4 regions of the Paenibacillus sp. FSL R7-0163 genome follow, and region 4 is predicted to be linked to each of the others. Evidence: predicted binding sites of a transcription regulator. Region 4 holds the regulator's gene; each other region holds the start of a gene.
What was found. Region 4 encodes Rex, which represses fermentation and respiration genes when NADH is low (regulators of the CRP and FNR family bind a similar motif). Its sites were predicted from a motif close to TTGTGAAATATTTCACAA; they were not measured.
Positions count from the first base shown of each region.

Region 1: the regulator Rex is predicted to act here: its motif matches at 5,279-5,296, upstream of nirB (nitrite reductase large subunit NirB).
Region 2: the regulator Rex is predicted to act here: its motif matches at 4,605-4,622, upstream of NST45_RS15670 (DUF1641 domain-containing protein).
Region 3: the regulator Rex is predicted to act here: its motif matches at 5,028-5,045, upstream of NST45_RS11520 (cytochrome ubiquinol oxidase subunit I).

Region 1 is NZ_CP150224.1:1,243,100-1,250,736, forward strand. Features, by position in the region: gene NST45_RS05315 (VTT domain-containing protein) at 1-503, opposite strand, end outside; gene NST45_RS05320 (Gfo/Idh/MocA family oxidoreductase) at 667-1,602, shown strand; gene NST45_RS05325 (hypothetical protein) at 1,626-1,949, shown strand; gene NST45_RS05330 (helix-turn-helix domain-containing protein) at 2,074-2,391, shown strand; gene NST45_RS05335 (hypothetical protein) at 2,603-3,328, shown strand; gene ric (iron-sulfur cluster repair di-iron protein) at 3,626-4,321, shown strand; gene NST45_RS05345 (hypothetical protein) at 4,472-5,182, shown strand; gene nirB (nitrite reductase large subunit NirB) at 5,414-7,637, shown strand, end outside.
Region 2 is NZ_CP150224.1:3,495,930-3,503,566, forward strand. Features, by position in the region: gene map (type I methionyl aminopeptidase) at 85-831, opposite strand; gene NST45_RS15655 (hypothetical protein) at 864-1,850, opposite strand; gene NST45_RS15660 (SGNH/GDSL hydrolase family protein) at 2,019-2,645, opposite strand; gene NST45_RS15665 (NAD(P)/FAD-dependent oxidoreductase) at 2,810-3,988, opposite strand; gene NST45_RS15670 (DUF1641 domain-containing protein) at 4,029-4,472, opposite strand; gene NST45_RS15675 (DUF2785 domain-containing protein) at 4,673-5,515, opposite strand; gene NST45_RS15680 (nitroreductase family protein) at 5,737-6,354, shown strand; gene NST45_RS15685 (hypothetical protein) at 6,465-7,085, opposite strand; gene NST45_RS15690 (EFR1 family ferrodoxin) at 7,089-7,637, opposite strand, start outside.
Region 3 is NZ_CP150224.1:2,594,159-2,601,795, reverse strand. Features, by position in the region: gene NST45_RS11540 (class I SAM-dependent methyltransferase) at 3-752, shown strand; gene NST45_RS11535 (alpha/beta hydrolase) at 1,009-1,998, shown strand; gene NST45_RS11530 (TetR/AcrR family transcriptional regulator) at 2,081-2,716, opposite strand; gene NST45_RS11525 (hypothetical protein) at 2,797-4,644, shown strand; gene NST45_RS11520 (cytochrome ubiquinol oxidase subunit I) at 5,210-6,574, shown strand; gene NST45_RS11515 (cytochrome d ubiquinol oxidase subunit II) at 6,571-7,587, shown strand.
Region 4 is NZ_CP150224.1:1,584,580-1,592,216, forward strand. Features, by position in the region: gene NST45_RS06995 (hypothetical protein) at 1-461, shown strand, start outside; gene dinG (ATP-dependent DNA helicase DinG) at 588-3,449, shown strand; gene NST45_RS07005 (redox-sensing transcriptional repressor Rex) at 3,580-4,233, shown strand; gene NST45_RS07010 (amidohydrolase) at 4,220-5,521, shown strand; gene NST45_RS07015 (DUF5590 domain-containing protein) at 5,694-6,212, shown strand; gene NST45_RS07020 (hypothetical protein) at 6,623-7,165, shown strand; gene NST45_RS07025 (AAA family ATPase) at 7,158-7,637, shown strand, end outside.

The DNA.
Region 1 (7,637 bases), 340 kb from region 4:
TCCCCAAGGAAGGCATACAAGGCGATGCCTGGGATTTTTCCAATAGCTGAGGCAGCTAGATAACTCCAGAAGGGCAGCCCGGCTGCTCCGGCATAGATGTTAACTGCGGTCTGCGGGATAATCGGCAAGAGACGTGCTAAGACAATAGAAGCAAAGGGCCGCCGTTCTATGCCTTTTGTGAATTTTTCAAGTAGGGGAATAGAAGTCAGATAAGCTCTCGCTTGATCTTGAAATAAGAACTTCACTACGCCGAAAAGGAATGCGGCAGCAAGGGTTGTAGCTACCCAGCAAATTAAAGCACCAGCCAAACTTCCGCATGCATAACCAAAAAATCCGATGACCGCTTTGTACGGTACAACTGGAAAGAGAGCCAGTAAAGTTGCGATCCCTATAGAGCCAAAAAGATTATGATCCTCTTTCATCCAGCTAAGGATGTCATATCTGTAGATAAACGCAAGGATTGTGCCCGAAACATAAAGAATAATCGAGAACCATTTTCTCATAGCTAATATACCCTTTCTTCCACTCATTCATCTCATCATACGGGATAAAAAGTAAATATTGAAGTGAAGATCATTGTCGGCGAACGCCAAGCAGGTATAATAGCATTTATAGAGAACAAAGAGAGAGATAAATTCTTGAATTATAAAGAGGGGAGTTAGATCAGTGATCGTTTCTGTACGCAAAAGAGTCGCCATCATCGGGATTGGCAATATCGCCCGCAAAGTATATTTGCCACTGCTCTCTCAGCATGGACAAGTTGAGGTAGTGGGGGTTCTCAGTCACTCGTCCACAACAGTAGAGCAAGCTGTTAATGCCTATCGCTTTCCTAAAGGTACGACAAATTTGGACGAGCTGTTGTCTTGGGATCTGGATGCAGTATTTGTGCATAGCCCAACGACGACCCATTATGATATAGTAACAAAATGTCTCGAACAGGGGATTTCGGTGTATGTAGATAAGCCGCTGTCCTATGATCTGGAAGAATCCATAAGGATGGCAGAGCTGGCAGAAAATAAAGGGCTGCTGCTAGGAGTGGGCTTTAATCGGCGTTTTGCCCCAATGTATGTCACCGCCAAGAGTTGGCTCGAGGAAGCTGGAGGCATTAGCCATTGCCACGCGATTAAACATCGCACGAAGCTGCAATTAGGCAGCAGCCGTGAGACTGTACATGACGACTTGATTCATATGCTTGATCTGCTGTTATGGTTATGTGGAGATCAGTATGAGCTGCTTCGCAGTAATCTTCAATCCAATGGAGAGGGGCGACTTGTCCAGGCATCTGGAATGCTGGGTTGGGAGCAAGGCTCAGTGGGGATGTATAGCATGGTTCGTGAGGCTGGTGTTGATTTGGAGAAGCTGGAGCTGCACGGTAATGGCCGTTCGGTGGAAGTGGCAGATCTGGACCAAGCCATCCTATATGAAAAAAATGCTTTGCCACGGACCCAGAGCTTTGGAAGCTGGGATACGGTGCTGGATAGAAGAGGTTTCGGTGGAGTGGTAGATCATTTCCTGAACAATATAAATACACCAGAGTTATGCAGTATTGCTGCTTCAGCAGTTCTGCCTAGTCATAGATTGGCAGCTCAGCTTGCTGAATGAGGTCTCTAAGAAAGGAGTAAAATATGGAAGACAACCGTAAATTAGTGGAGGAACAAATCATCGAAAGCTATAAGCGGGAGGAAGAGATGATGATCCTTGTATTCGCCCAGTGGTGCGTGAATCAAGGACTCGACCCGCACAGTTTATATTTGCAGGCTTATCCACAGCAAGAAGGGAATGAAGCCTTGCGAAAAGCGCTTGCCCTAACGGTTTCTGCGGAGGAAGCAGGGGATATTTCCGATGACACAGTTCTCGGCGTACTCTCCTTATTCGGAAATGATGACTTGGCGCAAATCGTGACAGAAGCGATTGCTCAAAGGGAATCTAAAGCACATACAGGGGATTGACAACGAGGATATAATGATAATGTCAGATGAACTTTTTTTAGTAAACGATGTTCATCAGGGATGAAATGTGTTAATATTATATATACTAACTAATAGTAAGTTTCGCTAGTGAGAGGTGAGAACAATGGAAGAACATCAAATTTCGATGTGTCCCAGATTTGAGACAGCCTTCTCTTTCTTAGGCAAACGTTGGAATGGACTTATTATTCAGACATTGATGAGTGGACCGAAGCGGTTTAAAGATATTTCCGGCCTCATTCCTTCAATGAGCGATAAGATGCTGTCCGAGCGGATGAAGGATTTGGAAGGTGAGGGTATTCTGGTTAGACATGTATACCCGGAAACACCTGTACGTATTGAATATGAACTAACAGACAAAGGCCGTGCGCTGGAGCCTGTTATGCAGCAGATTCAGTCTTGGGCTGAGAGCTGGGTAGAGTAGAAATCAAAGTCGTGTTTTGGCCCTTTTTCCTGAAGAACGGAGGAGGGCTTTTCAATTTTTAAATAAAAACCTTGCACAGATCGAAAAAATCTGTAATATAATAGAAAAAACGTTGTATGTTCCTTGAATGGAAACGCTTGCAATATTGGTTTTTGCTCAAATCTACTCAGCTGGAGTACAGGCATAGCAAAACTATTAGGAGGCGAGGGAGATGAAGACCACCCTGTATTCCCGGGAAATAACGTATGGAAAAAAGGATGTTACTGAGCTGGAGAACGCTTCGATCAAAGTACAGCTCATCTATGACAAGACGTTGTTCATGCTGCATAGCCATCTTCCAGATTCCTTATGGGATGCGTGGATTGGTGTGCCTTACAGCATTATCTCTTCACTCTACAAAGGCAACAATGATAGCGGGACTATTTTTCAAAAATGGATTCAAAGTCCTTCTGGCTGGAAATGTATCGGCTGTGAACGGCATTGTCTGGAGTCGACGGAACCTCTTCAAGAAGTGAATGTGGCGAGTAATCAACGACAATATAAGTTCCATAATGGCATTCGCCAAAGCATGGTGCTACAAGCCCTAATTTGGTCCATGTACGAGAATACCGTATTATTCAAACCCTTTTTAGGGGATGAGCCCTTTTTTGATGAAGATGATTTGCATACGATATCCTCTTATTTCGTGCCAACTTATCTTAACGATCTACGTCTACTGGAGCAGTCTAAGCCTTGTAAAGAGTACAAAGATCAGAATATACAGATTTATCAGGAATGGATATCCGCCCCTGACCTTGTCCTCAAATGGAATGGTGGCCTGACAGAAGGCAGATGGATGACCGGTGTTTATATGGATCACTCCCGCTTTGCTGGTTTAGGACCTTATTTAAAGGACGCAAAGGGTAAGCGAACGTATATGCAGGCTTATGTTCAATAAAAGATACAGATTTGGTGTGACCGAATAGATAAATGTAAGACAAATAACATTACTGATGCCCGTGTGGTAAACAAAAGACAGGTCGATTGTGGGGATATATCTCCATGATTGACCTTTTTCGTTCAACAAAGAGATACAATTTTCGTGAGTACAATCACAAGTCAAAACTCCTTTCAGGGTTAAGGTGAACAGGTAGAAAAGATTTTTTCAGAACCTGATCACATATCCCGAGGAGGAACTATTATGGAAACTAAACAACCTAATGATAGAATTTCAGATTTACAGCATAAGCAATCGGTGCAACCTGGATTTACTCCAGATGCCCTTGTAAAAGATATTGTGCTGCAATTCCCAAAAGCTGCGGATTATTTCAAGTCCAAACGGATTGATTTCTGCTGTGGAGGCGCCAAACCTCTTGCTGAAGCAGCTGTAGAGCGTGGACTAGATCAAGAGATGATCATTAGTGATCTCAACAAGCTATTCGAGGAATATCCGGTACCACAAGAAGAACTCGCATGGAACACAGCACCTTCTGCAGAGTTAATCGACCATATAGTGAGTAAACATCACCATTACCTGCGGGAAGAGCTGCCCCTAATTAGCCAAAATGTAACTAAGGTATACCGGGTTCATGGCGGAGATTCACCTCATTTAGAAGAGTTATATAGCTTGTTTAATACACTTAAGGAAGATCTGCTTCAGCATACAGCTAAAGAAGAGGAAGACGAGTTTCCAAAATTATTAGCGTATGATGCCAATCCAAGTGAAGAAGGGCTGACCATACTTCGTGAGGCATTAATTGACCTTGAGAGTGAACATGACACAGCAGGCGATATATTGAGACAAATACGCAAAATAACAGATGATTTCACCCCACCGGCTCATGCTTGTACAACCTATCGTTTGACTTATGCCCGGCTAGAGGAGCTGGAGAGCATGACTTTTGAACATGTTCATCTGGAGAATAATATATTGTTCCCTAGATTCCAGTAGAAAAAATGAGTTTTCAAAGAGTCCCTTAGGGGACTTTTTTTATATTTGAGAACAAAGCTTATTTACGTTATTCTTAAATAGACAGTATGCATAACTTACTACAAGCCTGAGACGCTGTGTGGTCATTAGGCGGGACAAGGCGGTGTCACTATGCCCACGAAATATATGTGGAGGTTGTTACTAGGATTAGTCATCGTATTCATAATAGGTGGATGTTCGACTCTTGCTGACGTTAATAATGAAGGGAATAATGGCTTAGCAGGATCAGACGGGCCTACGCTTTCGCTTATCGTTGCGGGAAATGACTTGCTGACCAACCCTTTGGACAAGCAGCTTAGCGAGAGCTACAGAAAAGGGATAACGATCTTTGACCTACTGAAAGGTAGTGGGAAGGCCACCTTTTCTGAGGATAACACAAGCATTCTAACGGTAAATAATATTTCACTCAGTCCAGGAATGAATTGGGAGCTGCAAATGGATGGGGAGACCATTGGATCTGAGGATTGGGGTCGAACCGTCGGGCATGAATCAAAATTAGTAATTACGGCGATGTCTAAGGAACAAGAGGAACCCCTTCAAATTGTGTTGTTGACCGTGAATGGCGGAAGTGAGCAAGTGAATTTGAATCATTCATATGTTATGGGATTTACTGAAGATTTAACAGTGAGAGGTTTGTTGAAGAACAGCAGTGTGGTGCAGTTGACCGAAGACAACAAAAAGGTGTTATCCATTGGTGATTATACTCCTCTTAGCAATGAAGTTTGGAAGATGAAGGTGAATGGGAAGCAGCTGCTTGAGAATGGAATGGACATGAAGCTTAGAGTGCAGGATGAATTGGAGATTTTATTGGCTATACGTTAAAAAAAGTACATAAATGCCAGATCTACGGTTATTCAGAACCTGTGATCTGGCTTTTTTTATTAGAATTTAGAACCTAACAAAATTGTCTTATTTTTTATGTGAAAACATTCACATTTAATGTGACTGTAATCACAATCTCTCTTAAATTTTGAAATGTATAATTTCATTATGTAGAAGATAAGTTGAAGCAAAGTTCAACAAGAACGGATAAGACTGAGGAGGCACCTAACTATGGCAGCGAAGAGAGAAAAATTAGTATTAGTCGGCAACGGTATGGCAGGCATAGGTACGCTAGAGCAAATATTGAAGCTAGGTGGAGCTTATGACATTACGGTCTTTGGAAGCGAACCTCACCCCAATTATAATCGGATCATGTTGTCCTATGTTCTCGAAGGCAGTAAAACCATCAACGATATCATCCTAAACGACTGGAACTGGTATGAAGATAACAACATTACCTTGCATACAGGAACAACAGTTACGCGAATTGACGAGCATTCCAAGCAAGTAATTGCGGATAACGGTATGGCTGTTTCTTACGATAAAGTGATTATTGCAACGGGTTCGAATTCATTTATTTTACCTGTACCTGGTTGTGATAAGGAAGGCGTAGTGGGTTTCCGGGATATTGCAGATTGTGATGCGATGCTAGCTGCGGCTAAACAATACAACAAAGCGGCGGTAATCGGCGGGGGCTTACTTGGATTGGAAGCGGCAAAGGGTCTTGTGAACCTTGGCATGGACGTTACTGTAGTGCATCTGATGGAAGATCTAATGGAGCGCCAGCTTGATCGTAATGCCTCCTCTATGTTGCAAGCTGAGCTAGAGCGTCAAGGCGTGAAATTTGCCATGGGCAAACAAACAGTAGAATTGACTGGGGAACAGAGAGTAAGTGGTTTACAATTTAGTGATGGCACTACACTTGCAGCTGATTTTGTAGTTATGGCTGTAGGCATCAAACCGAATATAACTGTGGCAAAAGAAAGCGGAATTGCTGTTAATCGTGGAATTGTAGTGGACGATTATTTGCAGACCTCTATGCAGAATGTATATTCCATTGGCGAATGTGCCGAACATCGCGGAGTTTGTTACGGATTAGTAGCGCCGCTCTTCGAGCAGGGTATGGTTCTAGCTAAACATCTCTGCGGAAGCGATACAAATCCATATGAAGGTTCTGTTGTCTCCACCAAATTAAAAATTTCCGGTGTGGATGTATTTTCTGCAGGTGAGTTTATGGATTCCCCTGAGCACACTGTAATCTCAAGCAAAGATGAATGGAAGCGAACCTATAAGAAAATTCTGCTCAAAGACAATGTCATTGTTGGTGCAGTCCTGTTCGGGGATGTGACGGAATCGGCTAACCTGCAAAAGTTAGTAAAACAAGGTGCTGTAATGACTGATGAGATTTATACAGAGGTCATGGGTACGGGCTGCTGCGGAAGCGGAGCCAAAAAGAGCACATCTGTAGAAGCTATGGCGGACGAAGAAATCGTTTGTGGCTGTAATGGGGTTACGAAAAAAGCGATTGTGGATGCGGTCATAGAAAATGGTTTTACTACTGTGGACGAGATCAAAGCATGTACAGGAGCGACGCGTTCTTGCGGAGGTTGTAAACCGGTTGTAGAACAAATTTTACAATTTGTCCTGGGTGATAGTTTTGAGCAGTCTGCCAAGCAAGGTATCTGTAGCTGTACAACGCTTAGCCGGGATGAGATTGTTGCTGAGATTACAGCTAAAGGTCTTAGTACTACTAAAGAGGTTATGCATGTACTGGGTTGGAAACAAGAGGAAGGCTGCTCTAAATGCCGTCCGGCGATTAACTATTATCTGGGGATGCTAAATCCGGATACACATCAAGATGAGAAGGAATCACGTTTTGTTAATGAACGTATGGGAGCCAATATTCAGAAAGACGGAACCTATACCGTTATTCCACGCATGTACGGCGGGGTAACGACACCAGAGGATTTGAAGAAAATCGCTGATGTCTCCCTTAAATATGATGTAAAAGTTGTGAAGGTGACTGGTGGGCAACGCCTGGATCTAATCGGGGTGAAAAAAGAGGATCTGCCGAAGGTATGGGAAGAGCTCGATATGCCATCAGGTTATGGTTATGCCAAATCGCTACGTACGGTTAAGACTTGTGTGGGTTCACAGTTCTGCCGTTTCGGTACACAGGATTCGCTGGGAATGGGCGCGCTCATAGAACGTAAGTATGAACGTCTTGATTTTCCTGCCAAGTTTAAAATAGCTGTCAACGGCTGCCCACGTAACTGTGCGGAATCCTGCACGAAGGATATTGGCATCGTCGGTAATGACGGCGGTTGGGAAGTATTTATCGGTGGTAACGGTGGGATCAAACCACGGATTGCTGATTCCTTCTGCAAAATTAAGACCGATGAAGAGTTGATCGAAGTGTGCTCCGCTGTGATGCAATATTATCGTGAGACCGGTA
Region 2 (7,637 bases), 1.9 Mb from region 4:
CGACATGGAAGGAACGGAGGGTCCGGGTAAGGCTTTTGCTCATATCCCCCTCCATCCTCCACCCCTTTAAGTCGCTATTCGGGCTTACACACTAGTCAGAATAATAGGCTCACCTTTAGTCACGATAATCGTATGTTCAAACTGCGCTACCCGACCGTTATCTACAACACTTAGCGTCCAGCCATCCGATTGCTGCTCAACATAGTCCGCTCCAGTCGAGAGGAAAGGCTCTACTGTAATTACTTGTCCTTCCTTCAGTACTGTGGTCACTCTTGGATTATAGAAGGGTAGAATTTCAAAAGGCTTCTCATGCAGTGATTTGCCAATTCCGTGGCTGCACAGATTACGCACCACTCTATACCCGCGTTTCCGAGCTTCTAATTCCATCATTCTGCCGATCTCGTTAACCTTCATCCCTGCCCGCAGATGATTGATTACACTCATCATGGTTTCCTCAGTACTCCGGCATAAACGCAGAATATCATCGTTATAGGGCGGCAGTTGAAAAGAAACGCCAGCATCCCCATAATACCCATTCAGCTCAGCAGAGACATCAATGTTGATCAAATCGCCAGCATTAATCACTCTCGGACCCGGAATACCATGAGCAACCTCTTCGTTCACACTGATGCAGGTGCTGCCCGGGAAATTATAAGTTATCTTCGGGGCTGAGGATGCTCCGAAGCTTTCCAGAATCTCAGCTCCAATAAGATCCAACTCCGCAGTCGTCATCCCAGGGGTTACTTTCTTTTTCATCTCGGCGATGGTGTGGCCCACCACTTTTCCAATAGCTTTTAACCCTTCTAAATCTTGTACCGTATCACTTGTCATCCAACACACATTCCTCTCACTTCATGAATTAATCAATTGTCCAGCCTCTGAAATGCACTCCCTACCCACTGAAAAGTATCTTCCACTTGTTTGCCTGCTGCGTTATCGTAGTAACTTCTCTTGAAGCTATGCTCATCAACTTTATCCAGCTTTATGGAATACCGCTCAGGACTGCTGATAAACAGCTGATTTTCAGGTTTAATAGGCAGTTCTTCTATCACGTTATTTCTTCTGAGTGTAAAAAGCTTATAGAAATAACCGTTACTCGTTCCATATTGTCCGATCGTAAAATCGGGATCACCATCTCCATTATAATCCTCAAACTGAAGCTGGAAAAAATCATTAAAGGTCTGGGCAAATTGATCATTTAACGGATAGCTACTCAGCGTTTTCCCTTGTTCATCAGTCACAACTAGTCTAAATCGGCCACTCCAGTTTCTTCCCGTTAACGGACTGGGTGTAGTCCAATCTTCGCTATATGTCCCCTCTAGCAGTTGCAGATTTAAAAATCCCGCTCTGCCTGTGACCGGAGACAGTTCATTATGTGATAGGGTTACTGGACCTGTTACCTCGACAGAAGTCTCCACAGGGTCTGCCTGTTCAATGTTCTCCGTATCGATTGTTCCATAAATGAGCTTTCTTAACTGGTCAGAGTTTTTCACAGGAATCGTGTAGCCCTGACTGCTGTTCTCCGCTGTAGTAAACATCCCTTCATGTCCAAGTTGATCTCCAAGCGCTATGTAATAGTCTTCCGAATAGCCGTCCCCATAAACAAGCTTCATTTCAAATTCCGGACCCCAATCCAGATCATCAGAAAATTTTTTACTCTTGTTCATAGCCTCCGCAAGCGTCTTGATCAAAACAGAATCCTTTAGCGTTAAGCTCTCTGAGTGCAAAGGACGATCCGCTTGTTTCTGATCACTAGTTGCCACGGGTGTCAACGACACGCCTTCGATCCATCTGGCATTGATGAAGCCCAAATCACTTTTACATCCGCTTAACACTACGACCAATAACAAAGGTGCTATCCATATTAACCGCCTAATGCGAATCGCCTCCAATACATAAGCATATTCCAATTATAACAGTGTCTATAAATATATAAAAACGACTTTACTAACACGCGATTAAAAAAAGACTACAACCTGCTTATTAAAGCGTGGTTCTAGTCTTAAAATGACAATTGATTAGATTGCTCCCATCGTTTTGAGCCAAGCATCCGCAATAAGTGCATGACCTGCAGGAGTAGGATGTACTCCATCATATGCCCAGTAAGCCGGTTCTGCTTTTACGGAGGCCGCTGCAAAAAGTCCATCTAGCGGAACCAGCGGCGCCCCATATTCACGTGCCAGCTCGCGGACAATATGAATTTTAGGATCAAGATCCTGACGCCAAGTTCTACGATCTTCCGGTACAGGCAAAACAAAAGGCTCTATAAGAACTAATTTAGCATCCAAAGATTTCTGAGTGCGTTTAATCAGGTCCCGATATGAAGCTTCAAACTGCTCGGGAGTGGTTTCTTCACCAGAATCAAAACGGCGCCAAGTGTCGTTAATTCCAATATAAATGGACACCCAAGTCGGCTTCAAATCCAGGCAATCCTTATCCCAACGCCCCTGTAAATCAACAATACGGTTGCCACCAATGCCACGGTTAATAAAAGTAAGATTCTTCTCTGGATATAAATACCCCAGACGAGCGGCGACCATCATTGCATAACCCACTCCAAGCGATGAAGCGTCTTCATGATTACGTCCCCAGTCTGTTATGCTGTCACCTTGAAACAGAATGACATCGTTTTGTTGGAATATCATAAATGAAATCCTCCTCTAACTACCTCTGTTAATATAACCCAATCTATTATATCAAATACAATGAATACAGCCTACTACGAAACATCAATAATGCAAACATTTCACTAAAAAAACAATAACAAAAACCCCGCTCAGATTCGAGCAGGGTTTAGGGTTAAACTATATTAGTAAGCTAGGCTGAACAATCCTTTAATGTGGGACAAGTAACGAATATTACTTGCTTCCTTCATCAGAGTTGCAGGCAAGCCTTTTAACGGAGTAGAACTTGCACCAACGATGGCTACACCGTCTTTACGGCCTAAGCTAGCAAGCGTACCAGAGTTGATTGGGCTAAAGCTTTCAAACGATTTATTTTTCAAGAAGGCATACAGATTGTATCCGATCAATTCACCCATTTGCCAAGCGATTTGAGCAGTTGGAGGGTATGGACGTCCATCTTCTGCAAAGACCACCGCGCTGTCACCAGCAACGAATACATCTTTGTGGGAAGTGGATTGCAAGAACTCATTCACCGTTGCACGACCGCGGTTAACTTCAAGACCGGATTCGCCGATGAGTGGATTTCCTTGTACGCCACCAGTCCATACAAACGTGTTAGCAATAATTTTTTGACCGTCTTTCAAGTCAATCGCATTGCCTTCTACATTCGTAACAGGAAGACCTGTCAAGAATTGTACACCACGTTTTTCCAAGCTTGCTACAGCACGTTCGATCAATGCATCTGGCAATACTGGAAGGATTTTAGGACCTGCTTCAACGAGCATAAGCTTAATTTCTTTAGGATCAACGCCATATTTTTTAGTAAGTGTAGGCAATACATCCGCGATTTCACCAACAAGCTCAACGCCGGTTAAGCCGCCGCCACCGATCAGGATGTTTGCATCTGCTTCATTTTTCGATTTCGCATATTCACGAATACGATCTTCAATATGTTGATGAATTTTGTTAGCATCTGCAGCTGATTTCAATACCATACTGTATTGTTCAAGCCCTGGAATGCCAAAATAAGCTGTAGTGCTGCCAAGACCTACAACAAGCGCATCATAAGTAAGTGTCACACCATCAGAAAGAACAATTTGTTTGTTCTCCACAGAAAATGAATTAACCTTCGCGATTTTCAGGTCAATATCTTTACCTGCGAAAAGCTTAGTTAGAGGCATAGCAACAGCACCCTCTGCAACACTACCTGCTGCAAGACGATGCAATTCTGTGATGATTTGGTGGGTAGGATACTGATTAACTACAGTAATTTTAGCTTCATCTTTTTTGAGATACTTGCGTACGGTTAAGGCGCTTAGTAGACCACCATAACCTGCTCCTAGAATGACAATATGTTTAGACATGATGTTTCCTCCGTCCCTTACGAATAAGATATGAAAATGATTATTTCTGCTTACTGCGTTCTCCAGCAACTTGAAGGTATGCATTTACGAAACGGAAAAGCTTTTGTGCTTGTGGATCTTTCAACAACTTCATAAGACCAAAAAGACCAATAACTTCGTTACTTTCATTCGCACGATCTTTTGCTTCGATCACTGTAGCTGCCATATTCTTCGCGGAATGCACTACAGGTTCAGCAAGTTCTTTAATTGCACTTACCGTATCACTTTTCAAGACATCATCCGCTGCGACAGTTTGCACAAAGTCATAGGACTTTGTAAGCACGCCAACAAGCTCAGTTAATTTTGGCAGCTGTTCCACCAAGACTGTTAATGATTCCTGAACTTCTGGTTTCAAGAGCTGCTCTAGAACATCCATTTGTTCCTTGCTAACAGCTACTTTTGGTGATTCTTGTTCAGGTTGTGTTTGAGTGATTGATTCTGACATATCCAAATCTCCTCTGCAATAAGCTTTGCTGCTTAATAGTAATGAAAAACATAAGAACTTTTAACGCCATATTTCTATTATAGCACTTATCAAGTTATAAATGTCACAAAGTTTTTGAATTTCCATAAAATTTTGTGATTTTTATTACATTATAATAAATTATTTAAATTACCAGTGTTAATTAAAACCGTTTGAGTGAATTAATGTACAAATTCATTCAAATTCTTCTCAGTTTTCAACAAAACATCCACAATGTCCATATTCTTCTCTATTAGAAGTAACCTGAAATAAAGAGAACGCAGGAAGTTCTTTGTATTTATTCGAGTAACATACTGGCTGTGGCTTCTAGGCCAACTGCCACATTGCGCCAAGTTGAGAATCCACTCGGTTATAGACTGCTGTGGAAGTAAATGATGATCGATGATTGTAACTATAATAGTAGCAATCCGTTCATCTTCTTCCTCCCTGAATATGTATTGATCGTTATAAAGCATCTTTTGAACAACTGTCAGAACCTCTTCCCGCACCTCGGCATCACTCTCCGAGCATAAAACCAGCTCATCCAAGGCGTCTGCGCCATGGGCTGCTGCGTGTGCCCAGCCTTCTTTTTCCATATAACCTCTTAAATCCCGTTCTTCCTTATAATAACGAATTAAACCCTGCTTCACCTTTGTAAATTCAGAGCTATCCAATATAGCCTTTTCCCTATGCCGCTGGAGAATAAGAGCAACAACCAATACAGAAAATGTTCTTGTATACACCGTCTGATCTTCTTTGTTCCCAATGTGATAAAATAGATGCTGCTCGTCAAGGAGTATCCACAGCAGTTCACGAAGCTCCGCATCATTAAACCAATGTTTCTCATTAATCCATTTGTAGAATGTGGAATAAATCAATTCATCACGCAGCACAGGCTCGGGATCTCCTAAATGCTCAAGCATCAACTTCACATAATCCTTTATGTCCTGTCCACTTCTAAGCTCGTAGTCATTCTCTTCGATTCTTTGTAAATCTATCATCAATCGTTCTCTACTATTAATCAATTTATCCACCCTTTCATTCACCGTGTTTTTACATATCCTAATATCCTAATTTATGTCCTATTTTTTGACAACAGGGTATTCAAGATTAACTTCAATAAATTTTATCATTGACGAATTTTATAGGCTGTGTTATTTTTAGTTAGTAACATTTAGTTAGTACATTTACAAATATCAGGTGTTTATATTTTACAACCGAATACATACACAACGGAGGAATACTTATGAGCGCTTTTACAGACTTGATTCAGTCCCGCAGATCCGCTATGAATTTTGTGGAAGGGGTCACCATCCCTCAAAATGAATTAGAGGAAATGTTCTCTTACGCCAGATTGGCACCATCGGCCTATAATCTACAGCATACAAATTACAAAGTGATATCTAACGAGAGCTTAAAAGAAGAAATTCGCGAAGCGGCTTACGGCCAATATAAAATCCATACTGCTTCAGCAGTTATTGTAGTGCTAGGAGATAAGCATGCTTATCAGCAGGCTCCAGAAATCTATGGCGGGCTTAAAGCTTTAGGAGCGATGTCACAAGAGGAATATGATGAGCAAATAGAGATGATTAACAATGCTTACATTGATAAGGATGCTTTTCAAAGAGATGAAGCAATACGTAATGCCTCTCTCTCGGCCATGCACTTTATGCTGATCGCCAAAGATAAAGGCTGGGATACCTGCCCGATGATCGGCTTCGATGCTGATGTTATCCAATCCACCTTGAATCTGCCGGATCATATGGTACCTGTTATGCTGATCACGATCGGCAAAGACAAAAAACATAAAATCAGACCCCGCGGCTACCGTAAGCCAGTCAACGAATTCGTTGAGTTCATCTGATTATAGATACAGCAAAACGTTCCATCCGAGGCAAGTAGCGGGTGGAACGTTTTTTAATTGAAACTCATCATGAAGATAGTCGACCATGCGCTCGTTATACAGAAGAAGTTTTACTTCGCATATTGTAAAATGGCAATCGCTGCTCGTTCCCGTCGTTCGGAGTCATCACAAATCAAAGCTTCTTTCAAAATATTAAGCGCCTTAGAGAGCATCTCCTCATCCAATTGCAGCGGACTATTCACTTCTTGTTCATTAGCAGAAACACCTGTAATCCACAGATCCAAGCGAGCACTTGGTTTTGGACCCTTATATTGTACAACCGGTGCACTTTGGTTAAATAACTCCCGCACGCCTGTGTTTAGTTCAGAAATCGGCAGACTTTTTAACCACGTTACACCACGCCGATGGCATGTACCCTCGTCAACATTATCATTTAACTCGTTGTAAAAATAATCTCCGAGGTCTCCGAGATGTACCCAATCTCCATCGGCCACCAGCACATAATCTCCATCTTGCATCGTATGTACAAATAGCTGAAGGGCTTGCAGATGTTGCATAAGCTCCGGCTCACTATATTGGTAAGTACCGAATAATCGATCACGAAGTTCCTCTATGCTTAGATTCTCCAGATCCCCTATTCCGGGGTAGCCGATACTCACATAATTATCCTCCAAAAATGTGCTGATCCGCTCAATCCCCAGTAGCTTAGATCCCATCCGAAACAGATTCATATGTCATTCCTCCAAATACTTAATAAAATGCTTATAGTAGCCCTTGGATTTGGGAGTAACAAACCGTCCATCATTCGCAGAATCCTTCATTAGTTTATGAAGATTCGGACCTCCAGTATAGGGATCTACTACGCTAGTCTTCAGTCGTGTCGCTTGGATTGCCTTCTGAGGACAAGAATAAACACAACGCATACATAATAAACAATTTTGACTGAAAACAATTCCTTCTACGCCGCTACTAATATTGGATGTTGGACAGTTGCTGACACATTTTAAACATAGTGTGCAAGCGTCCGTTGTACGCAATCCTTTGGCGAAGTATTTTCCCCCTTGGTGTTCCTCACAATAATATACTGTTCTCAGAACCCGCTCCAACACAGGGTGAATCGGCAGATTTCGTGGTGTTCGGTTTACGATTTCCTCTGCAAACAATTCCACCTTACGCTGTGCGGCTTGGTACAACTGCTTATTCAACCTGTCATCATATTTGATATAAAAATTACATGGCATCGCCAAAATGGAATTGTGAAAAGGGATATATCCCTTCCCACG
Region 3 (7,637 bases), 1.0 Mb from region 4:
AAATGGGTATACAACAAGAGGTGGAAATGTATTGGGAAGGCGAAGCCGAGCTGTACAGCGAAGGCATTCAGAAGGAACTGAACGGATTCCAGCGGGAGGCCTGGCTGAAGCTTATCCTCGCTAACGCACCACAGAAGGAAAGATTGCAGGTTCTAGATATTGGCTGCGGGCCTGGCTTCTTCTCTGTGATTCTCTCAAGTGCCGGGCATCTGGTTACTGCGATCGATTGTACCGACAATATGCTGGAAGAAGCACGTTCCCACTCCAGTCGGGAGGGTGTCACCGTTACCTTCCGCAAGATGGATTCGCACAAGCTTGACTTTGCTGCGGAGAGCTTTGATTTGATCGTGTGCCGCAATGTTACCTGGAGCCTTACCGATCCGCAGTCAGCTTACAAAGAGTGGAAAAGAGTACTTAAGCCTGGGGGACGGCTACTGGTTTTTGATGCCAACTGGAATCGCCATCTCTGGGACGAAGAGATGCAGCAAAAGCGAGTAGAGGATCAGAAAGTCTATGTAGATAAGGGCTTTGGTGAGCTCCCGCATCATAAGGACATAGAGGAGACAGACCGTCTGAGTCTTGTATTGCCACTGACCAGAGAGTGGCGTCCCGAATGGGATATACGGACTCTCAAGGAAGAAGGATTCACCACTATTTTTGCTGAAGAGAATTTGAACGCCAAAGTACTGGATGAGAAACAGCAAGTCTTAAACCGGTCAACACCGATGTTCATGATTTGTGCTGAAAAATAATATAATAGTGAGAACCTACACATAATTAAATGAAGTAAACAATAAAAAGCAGCGATCCTCTAAATGAGAGGCGCTGCTTTTTGAGTAAAGGACAAGAACATTATTTCATTTCCGATTTGATGTTGATCTAAAACCTCTTATTTGGCTTGTTCATATTCCGTTCATATTGTCGTCACGAAGAGTACATCTTGATTGATTACACTTTGAATATGTCGTCAAGGCGGCACTTCAGATACAGGGACAAGGAAGGGAAGAGATGAACGTGGCAAATAAGGTGGAAATAAAAACAACTGGGACTAAGAGCCACAAGAAACGGAACCTATGGTTAAAAATAATCGGAGGTATTGTAGGGGCGCTCGTGTTGTTCATGGGCATCGTTTTTATCGTTGATGCAATCAGCGACGGGGTAGAGAAAAAGAAAATCGAATCGTATGGCCAGTATGTCAATGTGGATGGGAAAAAGATGAATGTGCTTATTCAAGGCAGCGGAGAACAAACCGTTGTACTCCTACCGGGACAAGGAACCCCGACGCCTGCTCTTGATTTCAAATTACTGATCGATGAAATTACCCCTAATTATAAAGTCGTAGTGGTCGAGCCTTTCGGTTATGGTTTGAGCGATGAAACCGAGAAGGAAAGAACTACGGAAAATATAGTAAGTGAGGTTCACGAAGCTTTGCAGCAGCTGGGTGTAGAGCGTTACATTCTAATGGGACATTCCATCGCGGGACTTTACGGAGCGACCTATGTGAACACATATCCGGATGAAGTTCTTGCTTTTGTCGGCATCGATAGCAGCGTTCCCAATCAACCCGGAATGGATGTCAAATTACCTTTGAAAGCCATGCAATTTCTTCAAAAATCAGGTCTAATGAGATTGGTCCAAAAAGTGAGCGGAGATCCGTATGAATCGCTTGCATTCGATGAGCATACCAAAGAACAAATGCGTTTGATTTCGAATCAAGTCGCGACCAATCCAACGTTGATGAATGAACTGAGCCACCTCGGTTCCAATTTCAAAAATGGAGAAAAAATCACAATGCCAAATGACTTGCCGTTGCTTCTCTTCGTTCAATCGAATAACGAGCACAATAAACAGTGGATTCCGCTGCATGAGGAGCAAGTCAAACAATCCGCACAGGGCAAAATGATCCCAATGGAAGGTTCACATTATCTGCATCATACAAAATATAAAGAAATCGCTGAGGCATTCAAAGAGTACATGAAACAAATTCAAATTCAATAGTAGGGTTGATAATTAAACTGCGGAGCCGAACTTGGTTCCGTGGTTTCTTTGTTTTTTCATTTATAAACACGATTTTTAAACCTTATTCCTGGGACATTGGAGTATGGTATACCTCAAGACAAATTTTGGTCATTTCGTCAATGGATTTTGCAAAGTCTGATTGTATCCATTTAAGGAGAACATTATAGAGGGCCCCTGCTTTAAAGTATATTCGGTACACATTCTCGTCGCTTTTGTCATGAGCAGTAGAAAGCATCATTTCATTCAAGCAATCCAGAATTACATGATCAAATTTTGCACTTTGAAGTGCTTTGTAGATGTTCCGCTGCTGAAAAATAACTTCAAAAAGCACTTTGATAAATTTTTGAGGTTCTTTAGCTTTGCCTGTTAATTCATTGGTGTAAGGTAAGAGTTTTTGATTAATTTCGAAAATAAGCGAATCGACCAAATCCACCAGGATCTCTTGCTTGGAGGAATAGTTGTTGTAATAGGCCGTTCGAGAAACCCCTGCGCGTTTCACAATATCGGTGATGGTGATTTTACTAAAAGACTGTTCCTGGATCAAGAAGACTAATGCCGTGCAGATGGCTTCTCTTGTCAAACGGTTAGTTTCTTTATTGGAACGATGCTGAGAGGTATTTGGACTGTATAATTCATGATTTGAGATGACATTTCCCCTCCGTTTGTACATTCTGATGTTCGTTTCATTGTTTTTCATGAGTCTTTTCAATATGCTAAAACCATAAGGCATTACAAATGTAATGTCAAAATAATCGTTAGTTAAAATGGGAGGGCGTCATGTTAGAAATCTTATATAGACGATTGTCAGCGGTGCTGCTTTTGATCCTAGCACTCTGTGCTACGGTATTCATTGGCAAAGAAATGGTAATCTCGATCGTGACCATTATCTTTTTGTTAGCAGATTTAGGCATTTCTTTTTTACTCTTAAAGAAACGTGAGAAGGTACATGTGGTTTTTATTAGTGTGATGGTGGCAGAAGGGCTATTCTTACTAACAAGAGAATTTTGGCTGCTTGCGCTTTCTATCCTGCTGCTGATCGTAGCGGGCATATGTAGAGGACTCTTTGGGCAATCGGGGAGCAAAAGAGTCACTCCGTTTCTAGCCGTTCGTAAAGTGTTATTCAGCATTACTGCACTTATCGTTACTGCACTTTGGGGGATTGGAATCTATGCAAAACCTATTACAACACCTGTGGCATTATCAGCTGATGCGGCTATGACGATCGATGAACGTAAATTGGATTCTGCAGCAATGATGCTGAAAGATATTGAAGTAATGAATTCTTTTGGAAGCCGTACAACCGGCTCTGAGGGTCACAATCAGTTTATTGCTTGGCTGGAGCAGCAGGTAACGGATATGGGGCTGCAAGTACATCGTGATCGCTATACTTTTGACCGATGGGAAGAAAAGAACAGTGCTTTAATGATTGATCAGCAGGCAATTCATGTCTCTTCAGCTTTTCCCTATTCCGGGGAAACTGACGAAAAAGGTGTGACAGGGGAGCTGGTGTATACGAAGCGTGGTGAATATGGCCAGGCCAGTGGAAAAATTGCTGTCATTGAAATTGAGAATTTTAGAAATTTTCCAAGTGGGATCGTTATGAATATGCGGGATTCATCTCCAATGGACAACCAAATTGCCCCAAATGAAGGCGATCTGGTCCTCACTACAGCTTTAAAAGAAGCTAAATTGGAGCAAGCGACGGAAATGGGCGTAAAAGCTGTTGTTTTAGTCTGGAAAGGGGTATCTGACGATAAGGTTGAAGAGCAATATGTGCCTTTTACCACCGATTATGCAGGAATCCCTGCAATCTGGGTTAATGAAACGGAAGGGAAAAAGGTGATCAGCGCAGCTCAGGAGCATAAAGAAGGTACGGTTATTTTAGAAGCGGAAATTCAAAAAGATGCCCCAACAGAATCCTTTTATGTGAAAATTGACGGTAAGAATAAAGACGAAGCGATTATCGTAAATACCCATACGGATGGGATAAATGTAGTGGAGGAGAATGGCGCTGTGGGCATGCTGTCTATGATTCGTTACTTACAGCAGGAGCAGCCGGAACGTACGATGATTTTCGCTTTTGTGACAGGACATTTTAGATTACCGGAGTTCAAAGGGTCCTCTCAGGCAACTTCCACCTGGATGGAGGGGCATCGAGAGCTGTGGGATGGCAAGAATGGTCATTTAAAAGCTGTAGCTGGAATTACGGTTGAGCATTTAGGCAGCATGGAGTGGAAGGACGATGATACGGGTCATTATGGTCCAACTGGACAAATAAGTACAGAATATACGTATGCAGGCAATGAAATGATGGCAGCCATTTGGCTGAAGGCTATTGAAAAGACAGATAGCACACGTACTGTATTATTGCGTGGACATAACAAGTTTGAGTTTGGAGAGAGTCAGCCCTTATTTGAAGCAGGGATACCGGTGATTGGATTCATTCCAATGCCCGACTATCTGCTCGTGGATAGTGACAACAGAGAGATGGACAAATTTGATGCAAAGCTAATGCATACGCAAATTGTATCGTTGCTGAAAGCGGTCAAGCTAGTGGACGGAACGGAGACAACTAAGCTTGGGAAGTCAGATGGGTATTCTTTTTTCTACGGTCGTACTAAATGATAGTGGCAGTTCAAGATTTGTCATGACGAAGATGACATTAGCTTGAATTCAAAAACACTGATGATTTAAGTCAGTGTTTTTTTGTTGCAAAAAGGGGGTATATTACGGCTTAAAATCAGAAAATTTCGTTTTTTTGTTAGCATCGAAGTAGGAGGAAACTTGTGACATCACATATACGCTAATCAATCAATAGCTCCTTCGGGTGCTTTTTGTGTTATTCACTGAGTTGTTAGAAAGATTTGTCCCTTTCTTGAACGTTTAGGGATTAAGAGATGTCGATGATTGAAATACTTAAAATTTAAGATAAGATAACTTTAATTATTAGGCCACGTTATTAATTTGACTGCTCAGTAACAGGTAAATCAGGTTCGCCAACTCTTGCTTTGTGAAATATTTCTCTTTTTACATAGCAAAGAACGAGGAATGTCATACTAAAACGAACAGGAAACGATGTCGCTGAGCCTTGCTAAACCTGATATTGAATGCAGCCTACAGTTAGCGGGCCTAATCATAAGTATCAACTTAAGACGAAAAATGAACAGAGTTTTGAAGGGAGCAGTAAAGAATGGCAATTGATACGGTGCTATGGAGCAGGCTAGTGACAGGCTTGACTCTCGGGTTCCACGTTATTTTTGCGACGATTGGCGTCGGTATACCGCTAATGATCGCTATAGCAGAGTTCATCGGGATCCGGAAGAAAGACCCCCATTATACACTTATGGCAAAGAGGTGGTCTCGAGGATTTGTCATTTCTGTGGCGGTTGGTGTTGTGACCGGTACAGCGATTTCACTACAGCTGGCCCTGGTATGGCCGAATTTTATGAAACTGGCTGGGAATGTCATTGCACTTCCGTTATTCATGGAGGTGTTCGCGTTCTTTTTCGAGGCTATCTTCCTGGGCATTTATTTGTATACGTGGGATCGGTTCAAAAATCCATATACCCATTGGCTGCTGACGATACCGATTGTCGCCGGGGCAGGCATGTCTGCCGTTTTTATTACGACGGTGAACGGATTCATGAACCAGCCTGAAGGCTTTGTCATGGAAGCAGGCCAATTCACAGCGATTAACCCGGTGCAAGCGATGCTGAATACGGCGACGTTCTCCAAAGTGTTCCATGTATTAAGCTCGGCCTATTTAACAGGAGCTGCCTTGTTAGCCGGGATTGCAGCCTTCGCGATGCTGAGAAAAGGTGTGTCCGCATACCACAAAAAATCTTTAAATCTCATGATGGCGGTCGTTTTACTATTCGGTTTGCTGAACACGTTAGCCGGTGATGTGTCCGCCAAGTTTTTGGCCGAGCATCAGCCAGAGAAGCTTGCAGCGGCAGAGTGGCATTTTGAGACGAGTAGCAGGGTGGATTTGGTTCTATTGGGATGGCTGAATGCAGAGCATGAAGTTCTAGGGGCTCTTCATCTTCCGAAGCTGCTCAGCTTCCTGGCCTTTGGAGACTTTAATGCAGAGGTGACGGGGCTCGAGGAATTCCCCAAGGAAGAATGGCCACCACTTCTCGTTCATTATCTGTTTGATTTAATGGTCGGAATCGGATTTACTCTGCTCGCGATTTCGTTCCTATATTTTCTGTTTGTGTTCTGGAAAAAGCGTAATGAGCTTAACAAGTGGATGCTTCGCATCATCGCACTGAGCGCCCCCCTCGCTTTTCTGGCTGTTGAGCTGGGCTGGTTTTATGCAGAGGTTGGCCGACAGCCGTGGATTATCCGTGGATATATGCGTGTTGAGGAGGCGGCCACGTCTTCACCGAATGTAAGAATTATATTCTTCGCCTTATTGCTCTTGTACATCGTTCTCGGCAGTATGTGTGTAATCGTGCTAAGACGCTTGTTCAACAATAATCCAGCAGAAGCTGAGATGGAGAAATGGATGAAGGATCATCCTAATCAATCTACGGAAAAGGGGGGCACTGAATGATGAGTTACGAATTGATTGGCATCTCGGTGCTCTGGCTGTTTTTGTACGGCTATTTAATTATAGCTTCCATTGATTTCGGAGCGGGCTTCTTCGCCTTTTATGCCCGTTTAACGAAGCAGGATCATCTCATTAATCGTCTGATTTCGCGTTATTTATCACCCGTTTGGGAAATTACAAATGTATTTTTTATCTTTTTCTACATTGGCATCGTCGGTTTTTTTCCGGACACAGCCTATTATTATGGCTCCGCGCTACTTGTTCCGGGAAGCATTGCATTGATTCTTCTTGCGATTCGCGGTTCATTCTATGCTTTTGAAAATTACGGTTCCAAGAAAAACATAGTATATCTTTTTTTGTACGGAGCTACAGGTTTGCTTATTCCAGCATCGTTGTCAGTGGCGCTAACTTTGTCTGAAGGCAGCTTTATCGTGAAGCAGGGGGAGACGGTTTCTCTGGATTACTGGGCGCTGTTCACCAATCCGTTATCGTGGAGTATCGTTGGACTGGCAATTGTGTCCGTTTTGTTCATTAGCGGCTCATTTCTGACATTTTACGCTTCTCGGGCAGAGGATCATTCCGCGTTGAAGCTGATGCGCAACTACGCCCTGTTTTGGAGCACACCGACGATAATCCTCGCACTTACAGCATTTATCTATTTGGGTCAACACAATGAGCGGCATTTTCAAAATATGATGGATTTATGGTGGTTGCTGGCACTTTCCGTTGCTTTCTTCATGATCGCGATGTGGCTATTATATAACGGACGCCGTTACGGATTAGCTTTTATATGCGTCATGTTGCAATTTTTCTGTGCCTTTTTCGCTTATGGAATTGGGCAATACCCTTATATTCTTGATCCGTATATCACGATTCAGAGCAGTGCAACTTCACCGGCAATGGGCTTAGCATTAGTTATTGTGTTTATCGGCGGTCTATGCCTGTTGATCCCATCCCTTATTCTGGTCTTCAGACTCTTCCTGTTTGATGCGGATTATGTAAAAGGGAAAAAATAAAGCTGATTAATCCATTACGGCATGTTTGAGGTTTCCCTACAAGCCTATAT
Region 4 (7,637 bases):
AAAGTGCGGATTTTACAGCAGTGGTCGAAGAGGAAGTGCCGGAACAGGAAGCACCAGAGCTGTGTATGGATTCCTTTGTAAGAGGTCAGGGATATTATAAGCTGCTGATGTATGGAAAGTGTATTGATCAGTTTAAAGAAGTTATTGCGCAATACCCGGATAGCTTGGCTGCTCGATTATATTTAGCCATCTCTTATCTGCAGGAAGGTGACGGTGAAGCCGCTTGGAGTCATCTGAACCATATGCTGGGCTTGATACGGGAGACCAAGCTGAAAGCCATGGTATATAATGCTTTAGGCTGCATACGAGCCTCACAGGAACGTTTTAATGAAGCGCAGGAATTGTTTGACCTTGCCTTGCAGCATGACCCGGCGCTTCCGGAGCCAAACGTTAACTTAGAGGTATGCCGCCGTCGTGGAGGGAAGCTGCATTTTGGAAATCAGCTGGTTTCCCTTTTGTAAAAGAATAACGGTTTTGGAAATTTCTATTCAAGCGATGCATCCCCTGAACCAGTGGTGTGCATCGCCTTTTTTCGCAACTTCTGTTATGCTGATTAAGAGTCTCAATTGAAAGGGAATAGAATTATAATGAAATTTGCCGTGCTTGATTTTGAAACAACAGGAACCCAATCCGTGGGTGAAATTATCCAGGTTGGCCTTGCAATTATAGAAGAAGACCGGTCCATCTCCCGGGTATATGGTTCCTATGTCAAGCCCGGAACGCCGATTCCTCCTTTTATAACAGGTCTGACGGGGATTACCGATGATGATGTGAAGGATGCGCCTGAGCTGGATGAGATGATGATGGAGCTTGTTCCGCTCTTGGATGATGTTGTGCTTGTAGGGCATAATGTCGCTTTCGACTTCCATTTTTTACAAAATGCTTTAGATCGTTGTGGTTATTTGCCATTTCAAGGGCGGATTTTGGATACGATTGATTTTCTGAAAATTTGCTTTCCTTCGCTCACATCTTATCAGCTAGGCTCTGTCAGTGCTCATTTTGGAGTGACACATGATCGTCCGCATCAGGCAGATAGTGATGCACTTGCGACTGCTTTAGTGCTGTTGAAATGTCTGGAGGAGCTCTACGAGCTGCCGCTGCTTACGATCCAGAGACTCTGTGAGCTGTTTACCGAAGAGGATAGTGATCTGGGCTGGTACTTTGATGGTCTGCTGCGAGAGCGGGAAGCGGAGACGCTACAGCCCGAAGGTGATCTGACTTTCTATCGTCAATTAGCGCTTGCAGTAGGAGACTGGACGGAGTTAGCGCCACCTAGAGATGAGCATGCTGAGAATCCGCTAGCGAATTTATCTTTTACTGATTATATGGACGAAGTAACCAAACGACTTAAAGACACATTACCGCAGTATGAAAGCCGGGAAGCTCAGGATATTATGATCAATGAGGTGATGACGGCACTTGCCGAAGACAAACACCTACTGATCGAAGCGGGCACAGGAACCGGTAAATCGCTCGGTTATTTGTTGCCTGCCATTTATCAAAGCGTTCGCACCAATGAAAAAGTCATGGTCAGCACTCATACCATTAATCTGCAGGACCAATTGCGCGAGCGGGATATCCCTTTGTTAACGCAGGTAGTTCCTTTTCCGTTTAAAGCTGCTATTTTTAAGGGAAGAGGACATTATTTGTGTCTGCGTAAGTTTGAGCATAAAATTAATAAAAAGGACTTTATAAGCCCAAGGGAAGATGCGCTTACTGCAGCTCAGATGATCGTATGGCTCACTCAAAGTGAATCAGGGGATGATGAAGAGCTGAATTTAAGCGGCCGGGGCGGTGATTTCTGGGAGACGGTGGCAAGCGATACCGATTCCTGTCTGGGACGTTCCTGTCCTTGGTTCCGCAAATGCTATTATCATAGGGCCAAGCATGAAGCTGGGATTGCTGACGTGGTCATTACGAACCACTCCAAGCTATTCGCAGATGTTAAAGCTGGGCACCAGCTGCTTCCAGCTTACGAGCATCTTGTAATTGATGAAGCACATCATTTAGAAGATGTGGCTGGTAAACATCTTGGCATGCATATGAAGCATTTCACTGTGGCACACACGTTATCGCGACTGTATAAAGATAGCCGAAACGGACAGCTTCCTGCTCTGCGCCAGATCTTACAGTCGTCAGGCAGTGAAGAGGCTTCAGAATGGAGCGGAGTCATCGATCGGATCTACCCGGATCTGCTTACTGTCAAAGAAACCTGGGATGCACTCAGCGACAAGCTGTTCAGCCTTTTGCCGGAACGCAGTGATGCAGCAGCAGGGGAAGCGGGACAACTGGTTATGCGTTTGCTTCCCGCCCGTAAGCCGAAGGATTGGGATGAATTAGTTGCGCTTGAGAACACTATGAATCTGACGTTAAGCGACATCATCCGTAAGGGTGATAAAATGCTTAATGAGATGCGTGACCAGGAAAGCCAATCCTCAGCAGACAGTCTTGTTACTGATATTAGCGGTTTATTTAAGGATTTGGCTTCCATACGTGAGCAAGTAAGATTCTTTATGGGGCTGAATGACGATAATGTAGTATATTGGCTGGAGGCAAATGGAAATTACCGCAGCAAATCACTGCAGATGTATGCCGTCCCTGTGGATGTTAGCAGCCAGCTTAAAGAGTTGTTCTTCGATAAGAAAAAAAGCATCGTGCTTACCTCGGCGACGCTGTCTGTAGATAAATCTTTTCAGTTTATGATTGATAATCTCGGACTTAACGAAGCTGCGGAAGAGGGACGTCTAATGACTTCACTCCTTCCTTCTCCCTTTAAGTATCGCGAGCAGGCGCTGCTAGTTATACCGCGTGATTTTCCTAGTGTGAAGGGCAGTGTGGGCGATGCTCGATTTGTCGATACACTCGTACAGTCGTTAGCAGAAGCTGCCAAAACAACACGTGGGCGGATGCTGGTTCTGTTTACTTCTTATAAAATGCTGCGTCAGGTATATGATCCGCTTAAAGAGGCTTTGGCCTCACAAGAGATTACGGTGCTTGGTCAAGGCGTGGAAGGTGGCAGCCGGAGCAAGCTGATCCGCCGCTTTCAGGACAGTGCAGCATCCGTTCTGCTGGGGACGAGCAGCTTCTGGGAAGGTGTAGATATTCCAGGTGAAGCACTGACTTGCCTGGCCATCGTGAGACTTCCGTTTCAACCGCCGAATCACCCGTTGGCGGAAGCGAAGTCGGAGTTATTGCAGGCTCAGAAGAAGAATCCGTTCATGAAATTGTCTGTTCCTCAAGCGGTTATTCGCTTTAAGCAGGGATTCGGAAGACTGGTTCGCACGGCGCAGGATCGCGGAATAGTTATTGTTTATGATACAAGGGTTATTGAATCTCATTACGGGAAGTATTTCCTTTATTCATTGCCTGGTCCCAAAATGGAGCATATGCTGACTGATCAAATGGTCCCCCGCATAGCGGAATGGCTAGAGGATGGCGGCGCTTCTTAAAATGCTCGTCTTCAGTTTAGCTCCTCCTTATCCTTAAGGGCGGTAAGTTACAGTACCGCCCTTAATAAGGAGAGGTATACGTTTGAATATGGATTTTCACAAGAACATTACTATTTTTAGGAGGAAAAATATGAAATCGGATAAAATATCAGAAGCCGTTGTTCGCAGACTACCTGTGTATTTGCGTTTTTTGAATGATCTCCAGAATCGCGAAATATTAACAGTTTCCTCTCAGGAACTTGGACAAAAGCTGGATCTTAATCCCGCACAGATTCGTAAGGATTTAGCGTATTTTGGTGACTTCGGCAGAAAAGGTATCGGCTATGATGTAACGTATCTTATTGAGAAAATCCGTCATATTCTGAAGCTGGATCAACAGCTTAATGTAGCTTTAGTAGGGGCAGGTAATCTCGGACATGCCTTGTCTAATTACAATGCATATCTTAAAGATACAATGAAAATCACCGCTATATTTGATTCGTACGCTCCTAAGGTTGGACGTAAGATCAACTCCCTTACTGTGCAACCAATGGATGAACTAGGCAGCACGATTCGTGAGCAAGGTATTCGCATTGCCATTATTACCGTACCTGATTCAGAAGCTCAAAATGTAGCAGATATTCTCATTTCTTCTGGGATTGAAGCGATTTTGAACTTTGCCCCTGTGATTCTGAAGACACCACCGAATATCCGGGTGCATGCAGCTGATTTTACAACTGATCTGCAAAGTCTTGCTTATTACTTGCGGGATGGAAAGGAAGAAAGCGAACATGAACAGCAATAAAACGATAATTAAGGGCGGGTATTTTCTGACTCCGGGAACGGATGAGCCGGTTCTGAGTGGATATATGACTATTGAAGATGATTTAATCACTTACATAGGAAAAGAAGAGCCTCAGATGGAAGCTGGAGTGCAAGTGGTTGATGGCAGTCGTCTGCTGTTCATGCCTGGACTTGTAAACACACATGGTCATGCGGCGATGTCTTTGCTGCGTGGATATGGAGATGATTTAGCGCTACAAGTGTGGCTTCAGGAGAAAATGTGGCCGATGGAGGAAAAGTTCACCGGTGATGATGTATACTGGGGAACCTCCTTATCTGTATTGGAAATGCTGAAGGGTGGAACTACGACCTTCCTCGATATGTATGATCATATGGACCGAGTAGCTGAGGTAGCTGAGTTATCAGGTATCCGTTCCGTATTGATGCGTGGTGTGATCGGGTTATGTCCAGAGGATGTACAGAATCACAAGCTTGCGGAAGCGATTTCTTTTGCCCGTAACTGGCATGGAAAGGCGGACGGTAGAATTACTACTATGATCTCGCCGCACGCCCCTTATACTTGCCCTCCGGACTTCCTGGTTAAGTTCGTGCAGGCAGCGCATGATCTGGATTTACCGATGCATACGCATATGTCCGAAACGAAACGTGAAGTGGAACAAAATGTGGCGGATTACGGGTTGCGTCCTGTAGCTCACTTAGAGAAGCTTGGAATGTTCACACGTCCCTCGATAGTTGCACATGGTGTTCATTTAAATGATGAAGAGATTGAGATCTTGGCTCGCCATAATGTGGGTGTCTCTCATAATCCGGGCAGTAATTTGAAGCTGGCTAGCGGAGTGGCTCGGGTTACTGATCTTCTAAAAGCTGGTGTGAAGGTGTCTCTTGGCACGGATGGCGCGGCAAGCAACAATAACTTGGATATGTTTGAAGAGATGCGGCTTGCAGCTCTCATTCATAAGGGTGTCAGCGGTGATCCAACGGCTGTTCCAGCTCCAGAAGCTCTACGTATGGCTACAGAATATGGCGCCCAGTCCATCTTTTTAAATAATGTAGGTAGACTTGCTGTTGGGATGAAAGCTGATTTCATTGCAATTGATATAGATCAGCCGCATTTGCTGCCACACACAGATCTGTTGTCTCATGCAGTTTACTCTGCTAGCGCTAAGGATGTTGAGCATGTGTGGGTGAATGGTAAACAGGTCATCAAGCATGGACAATGCTTAACCCTGGATGAGGAAGCTATCCGGCGTAAAGCGCAAGAAGCCTTCGAAGGTTTATTGAAGCGTTAAGTCTGGATAATAACGAATAAATAATAGGCTGCGACTTTTTGCTTTTAGCAAAAGTTGCGGCCTTTTGTACATTTTAAAGGCTGGGAAAGCTAGAAAATTATGAAATTTTGGATAAACACGCGGGTGTGTTATATAATCAAAAAAGATATATTACTAGAAAGGGAGCTGTACCTTGAAGAAAAGGAAAAAATGGATCCTCCTGGGGTCAGTTCTGATTCTGCTCCTGGGGTTTGGACTTATCCAGTTCTATGCCTATATTATGAAAGATCAATGGAACGAGCGGGATATCGCCAAGGATGTTGCCAAAACCAGAGCGGGTCTAACAGAGGTAACCAAAGCACAAAAATCGGTTTGGGATGAAAATGCAGTGTACTGGGTTTTAACAGGAAAAAATGAAGCCGGGACTGCTCTTATGGTCTGGGTCCGCTTTACGGTAGATGGAAAATATGCTGAAGGCGACGACGCAGTGTTTGCTGAGGAACTAAGTAAAGGAACCTCAGAAGCCCAAATACGCGGCATTATCAAAGCTGATCTTCCGGACATAACGATTGAACGCTTGCTGCCGGGAGTATATAACGGAGAGTATGCTTGGCAGCTTTTTTATAAACAGAGCGGTCGGTATTATTATCAATTTTATCGGTTTTCGGATGGGTCCCGAATGGGTGAAGGTTACAGTTTACCTAAAAGTTAAGCCGAACATAAGGAAATTAAGGGTGGCAATGTAAACAAGCGAACTTATTATAAGTTCGCTTGTTTACATTTATTTGATGTACAAAAGTGATATACTAAGTGATATACTGAATGGGTGGTTATCACCGAATATTCTCTTAAATTCACATACAAAAATAGGCCGATTGATTAAAAATCAAGGCCGATTTTGTCGAAAACGAGGAATATATTTGGTATTGATGGAAATATTTAAAAAATTAAATTTTAAATATATTCACATTTATTTTGAAATTAGTATATACACCTGTGATATACTACTACTTGTAATTAGAACAGCAATAAGAGACTTCAGTCTCTCTGATGAGCTCTCAAGTAGCTATAAATTATTATACTGAGCTTTATATTTTGTCATCTTTGAGAGGAGGACGTTTCTTGAAATTACGTCTTGTACCTGTGCTGATAACGTCTCTACTGTCGGCTACTCTATTGTTTGGTGGCTTCTTTTTGTATCGTCAGTTTGCAATGCAGGAACCACTTCAGAAGATTGTATCTCAATATGAGGGCGTCAATGATTCTCATATCAGTATTAACCGCAATGAGGTCACTTTGAAACTTGATCTCCAGCCAGGCACGAAATTACGTGAACTGGTTCAGTACGTCTCTAAAGAAGGAAAATCGATGATTGATGGACGTACACTGAAACTTGATGTAGAACAGAACTCCAGTGAACTGCTGGATGAATACTGGGATAAAGCGATGTTCTCTGTAGCTGAAGCCATGGAGAGCCGTAAATATACACTTATACCCACAGAACTTGATGGACTCAAAGCGCAATATCCGCAATATAAAAATGTGATAGCCTCAACAGAAATTGACGACAATAATGTCTATGTAAGCTTGAGTAATGGAAAAGAAAGCAAATTTATTATTTTGCCGCGCAAACCTGCGACATTGGGGGTATGGAATAATGCCTAAATACCTTAAAGAAATTCTAATCGGATTTGTTCCTGTCTTGTTTATTTTTATGGCTTTTCTAGGCATTAATATATTCCCGATCGTTATTGCTGCTGGGATGCTCACGGCTTTACTTATCATTGCTCATTTAAGAGGCGGACTTGCGGTGAATGCAGGTGCCGGGAAGAAACGCAAGAAGGATGGACCTTCAAAGCTTACTTTTGAAGAAATTGGCGGGCAAGACAATGCAAAGCAGGAGCTTCGTGAAGCGTTGGATTTTCTGATCCGGCATGAGGAAATCAGCAAATTCGGGATTCGGCCTTTGAAAGGGATTCTGCTTACAGGCCCTCCAGGAACAGGTAAGACCCTTATGGCTAGAGCAGCAGCACATTATACGAACTCTGTATTTGTGGCAGCATCAGGCAGTGAGTTTGTAGAAATGTACGTAGGTGTCGGTGCCGGCCGTATCCGCGATTTGTTTAAGGATGCCCGT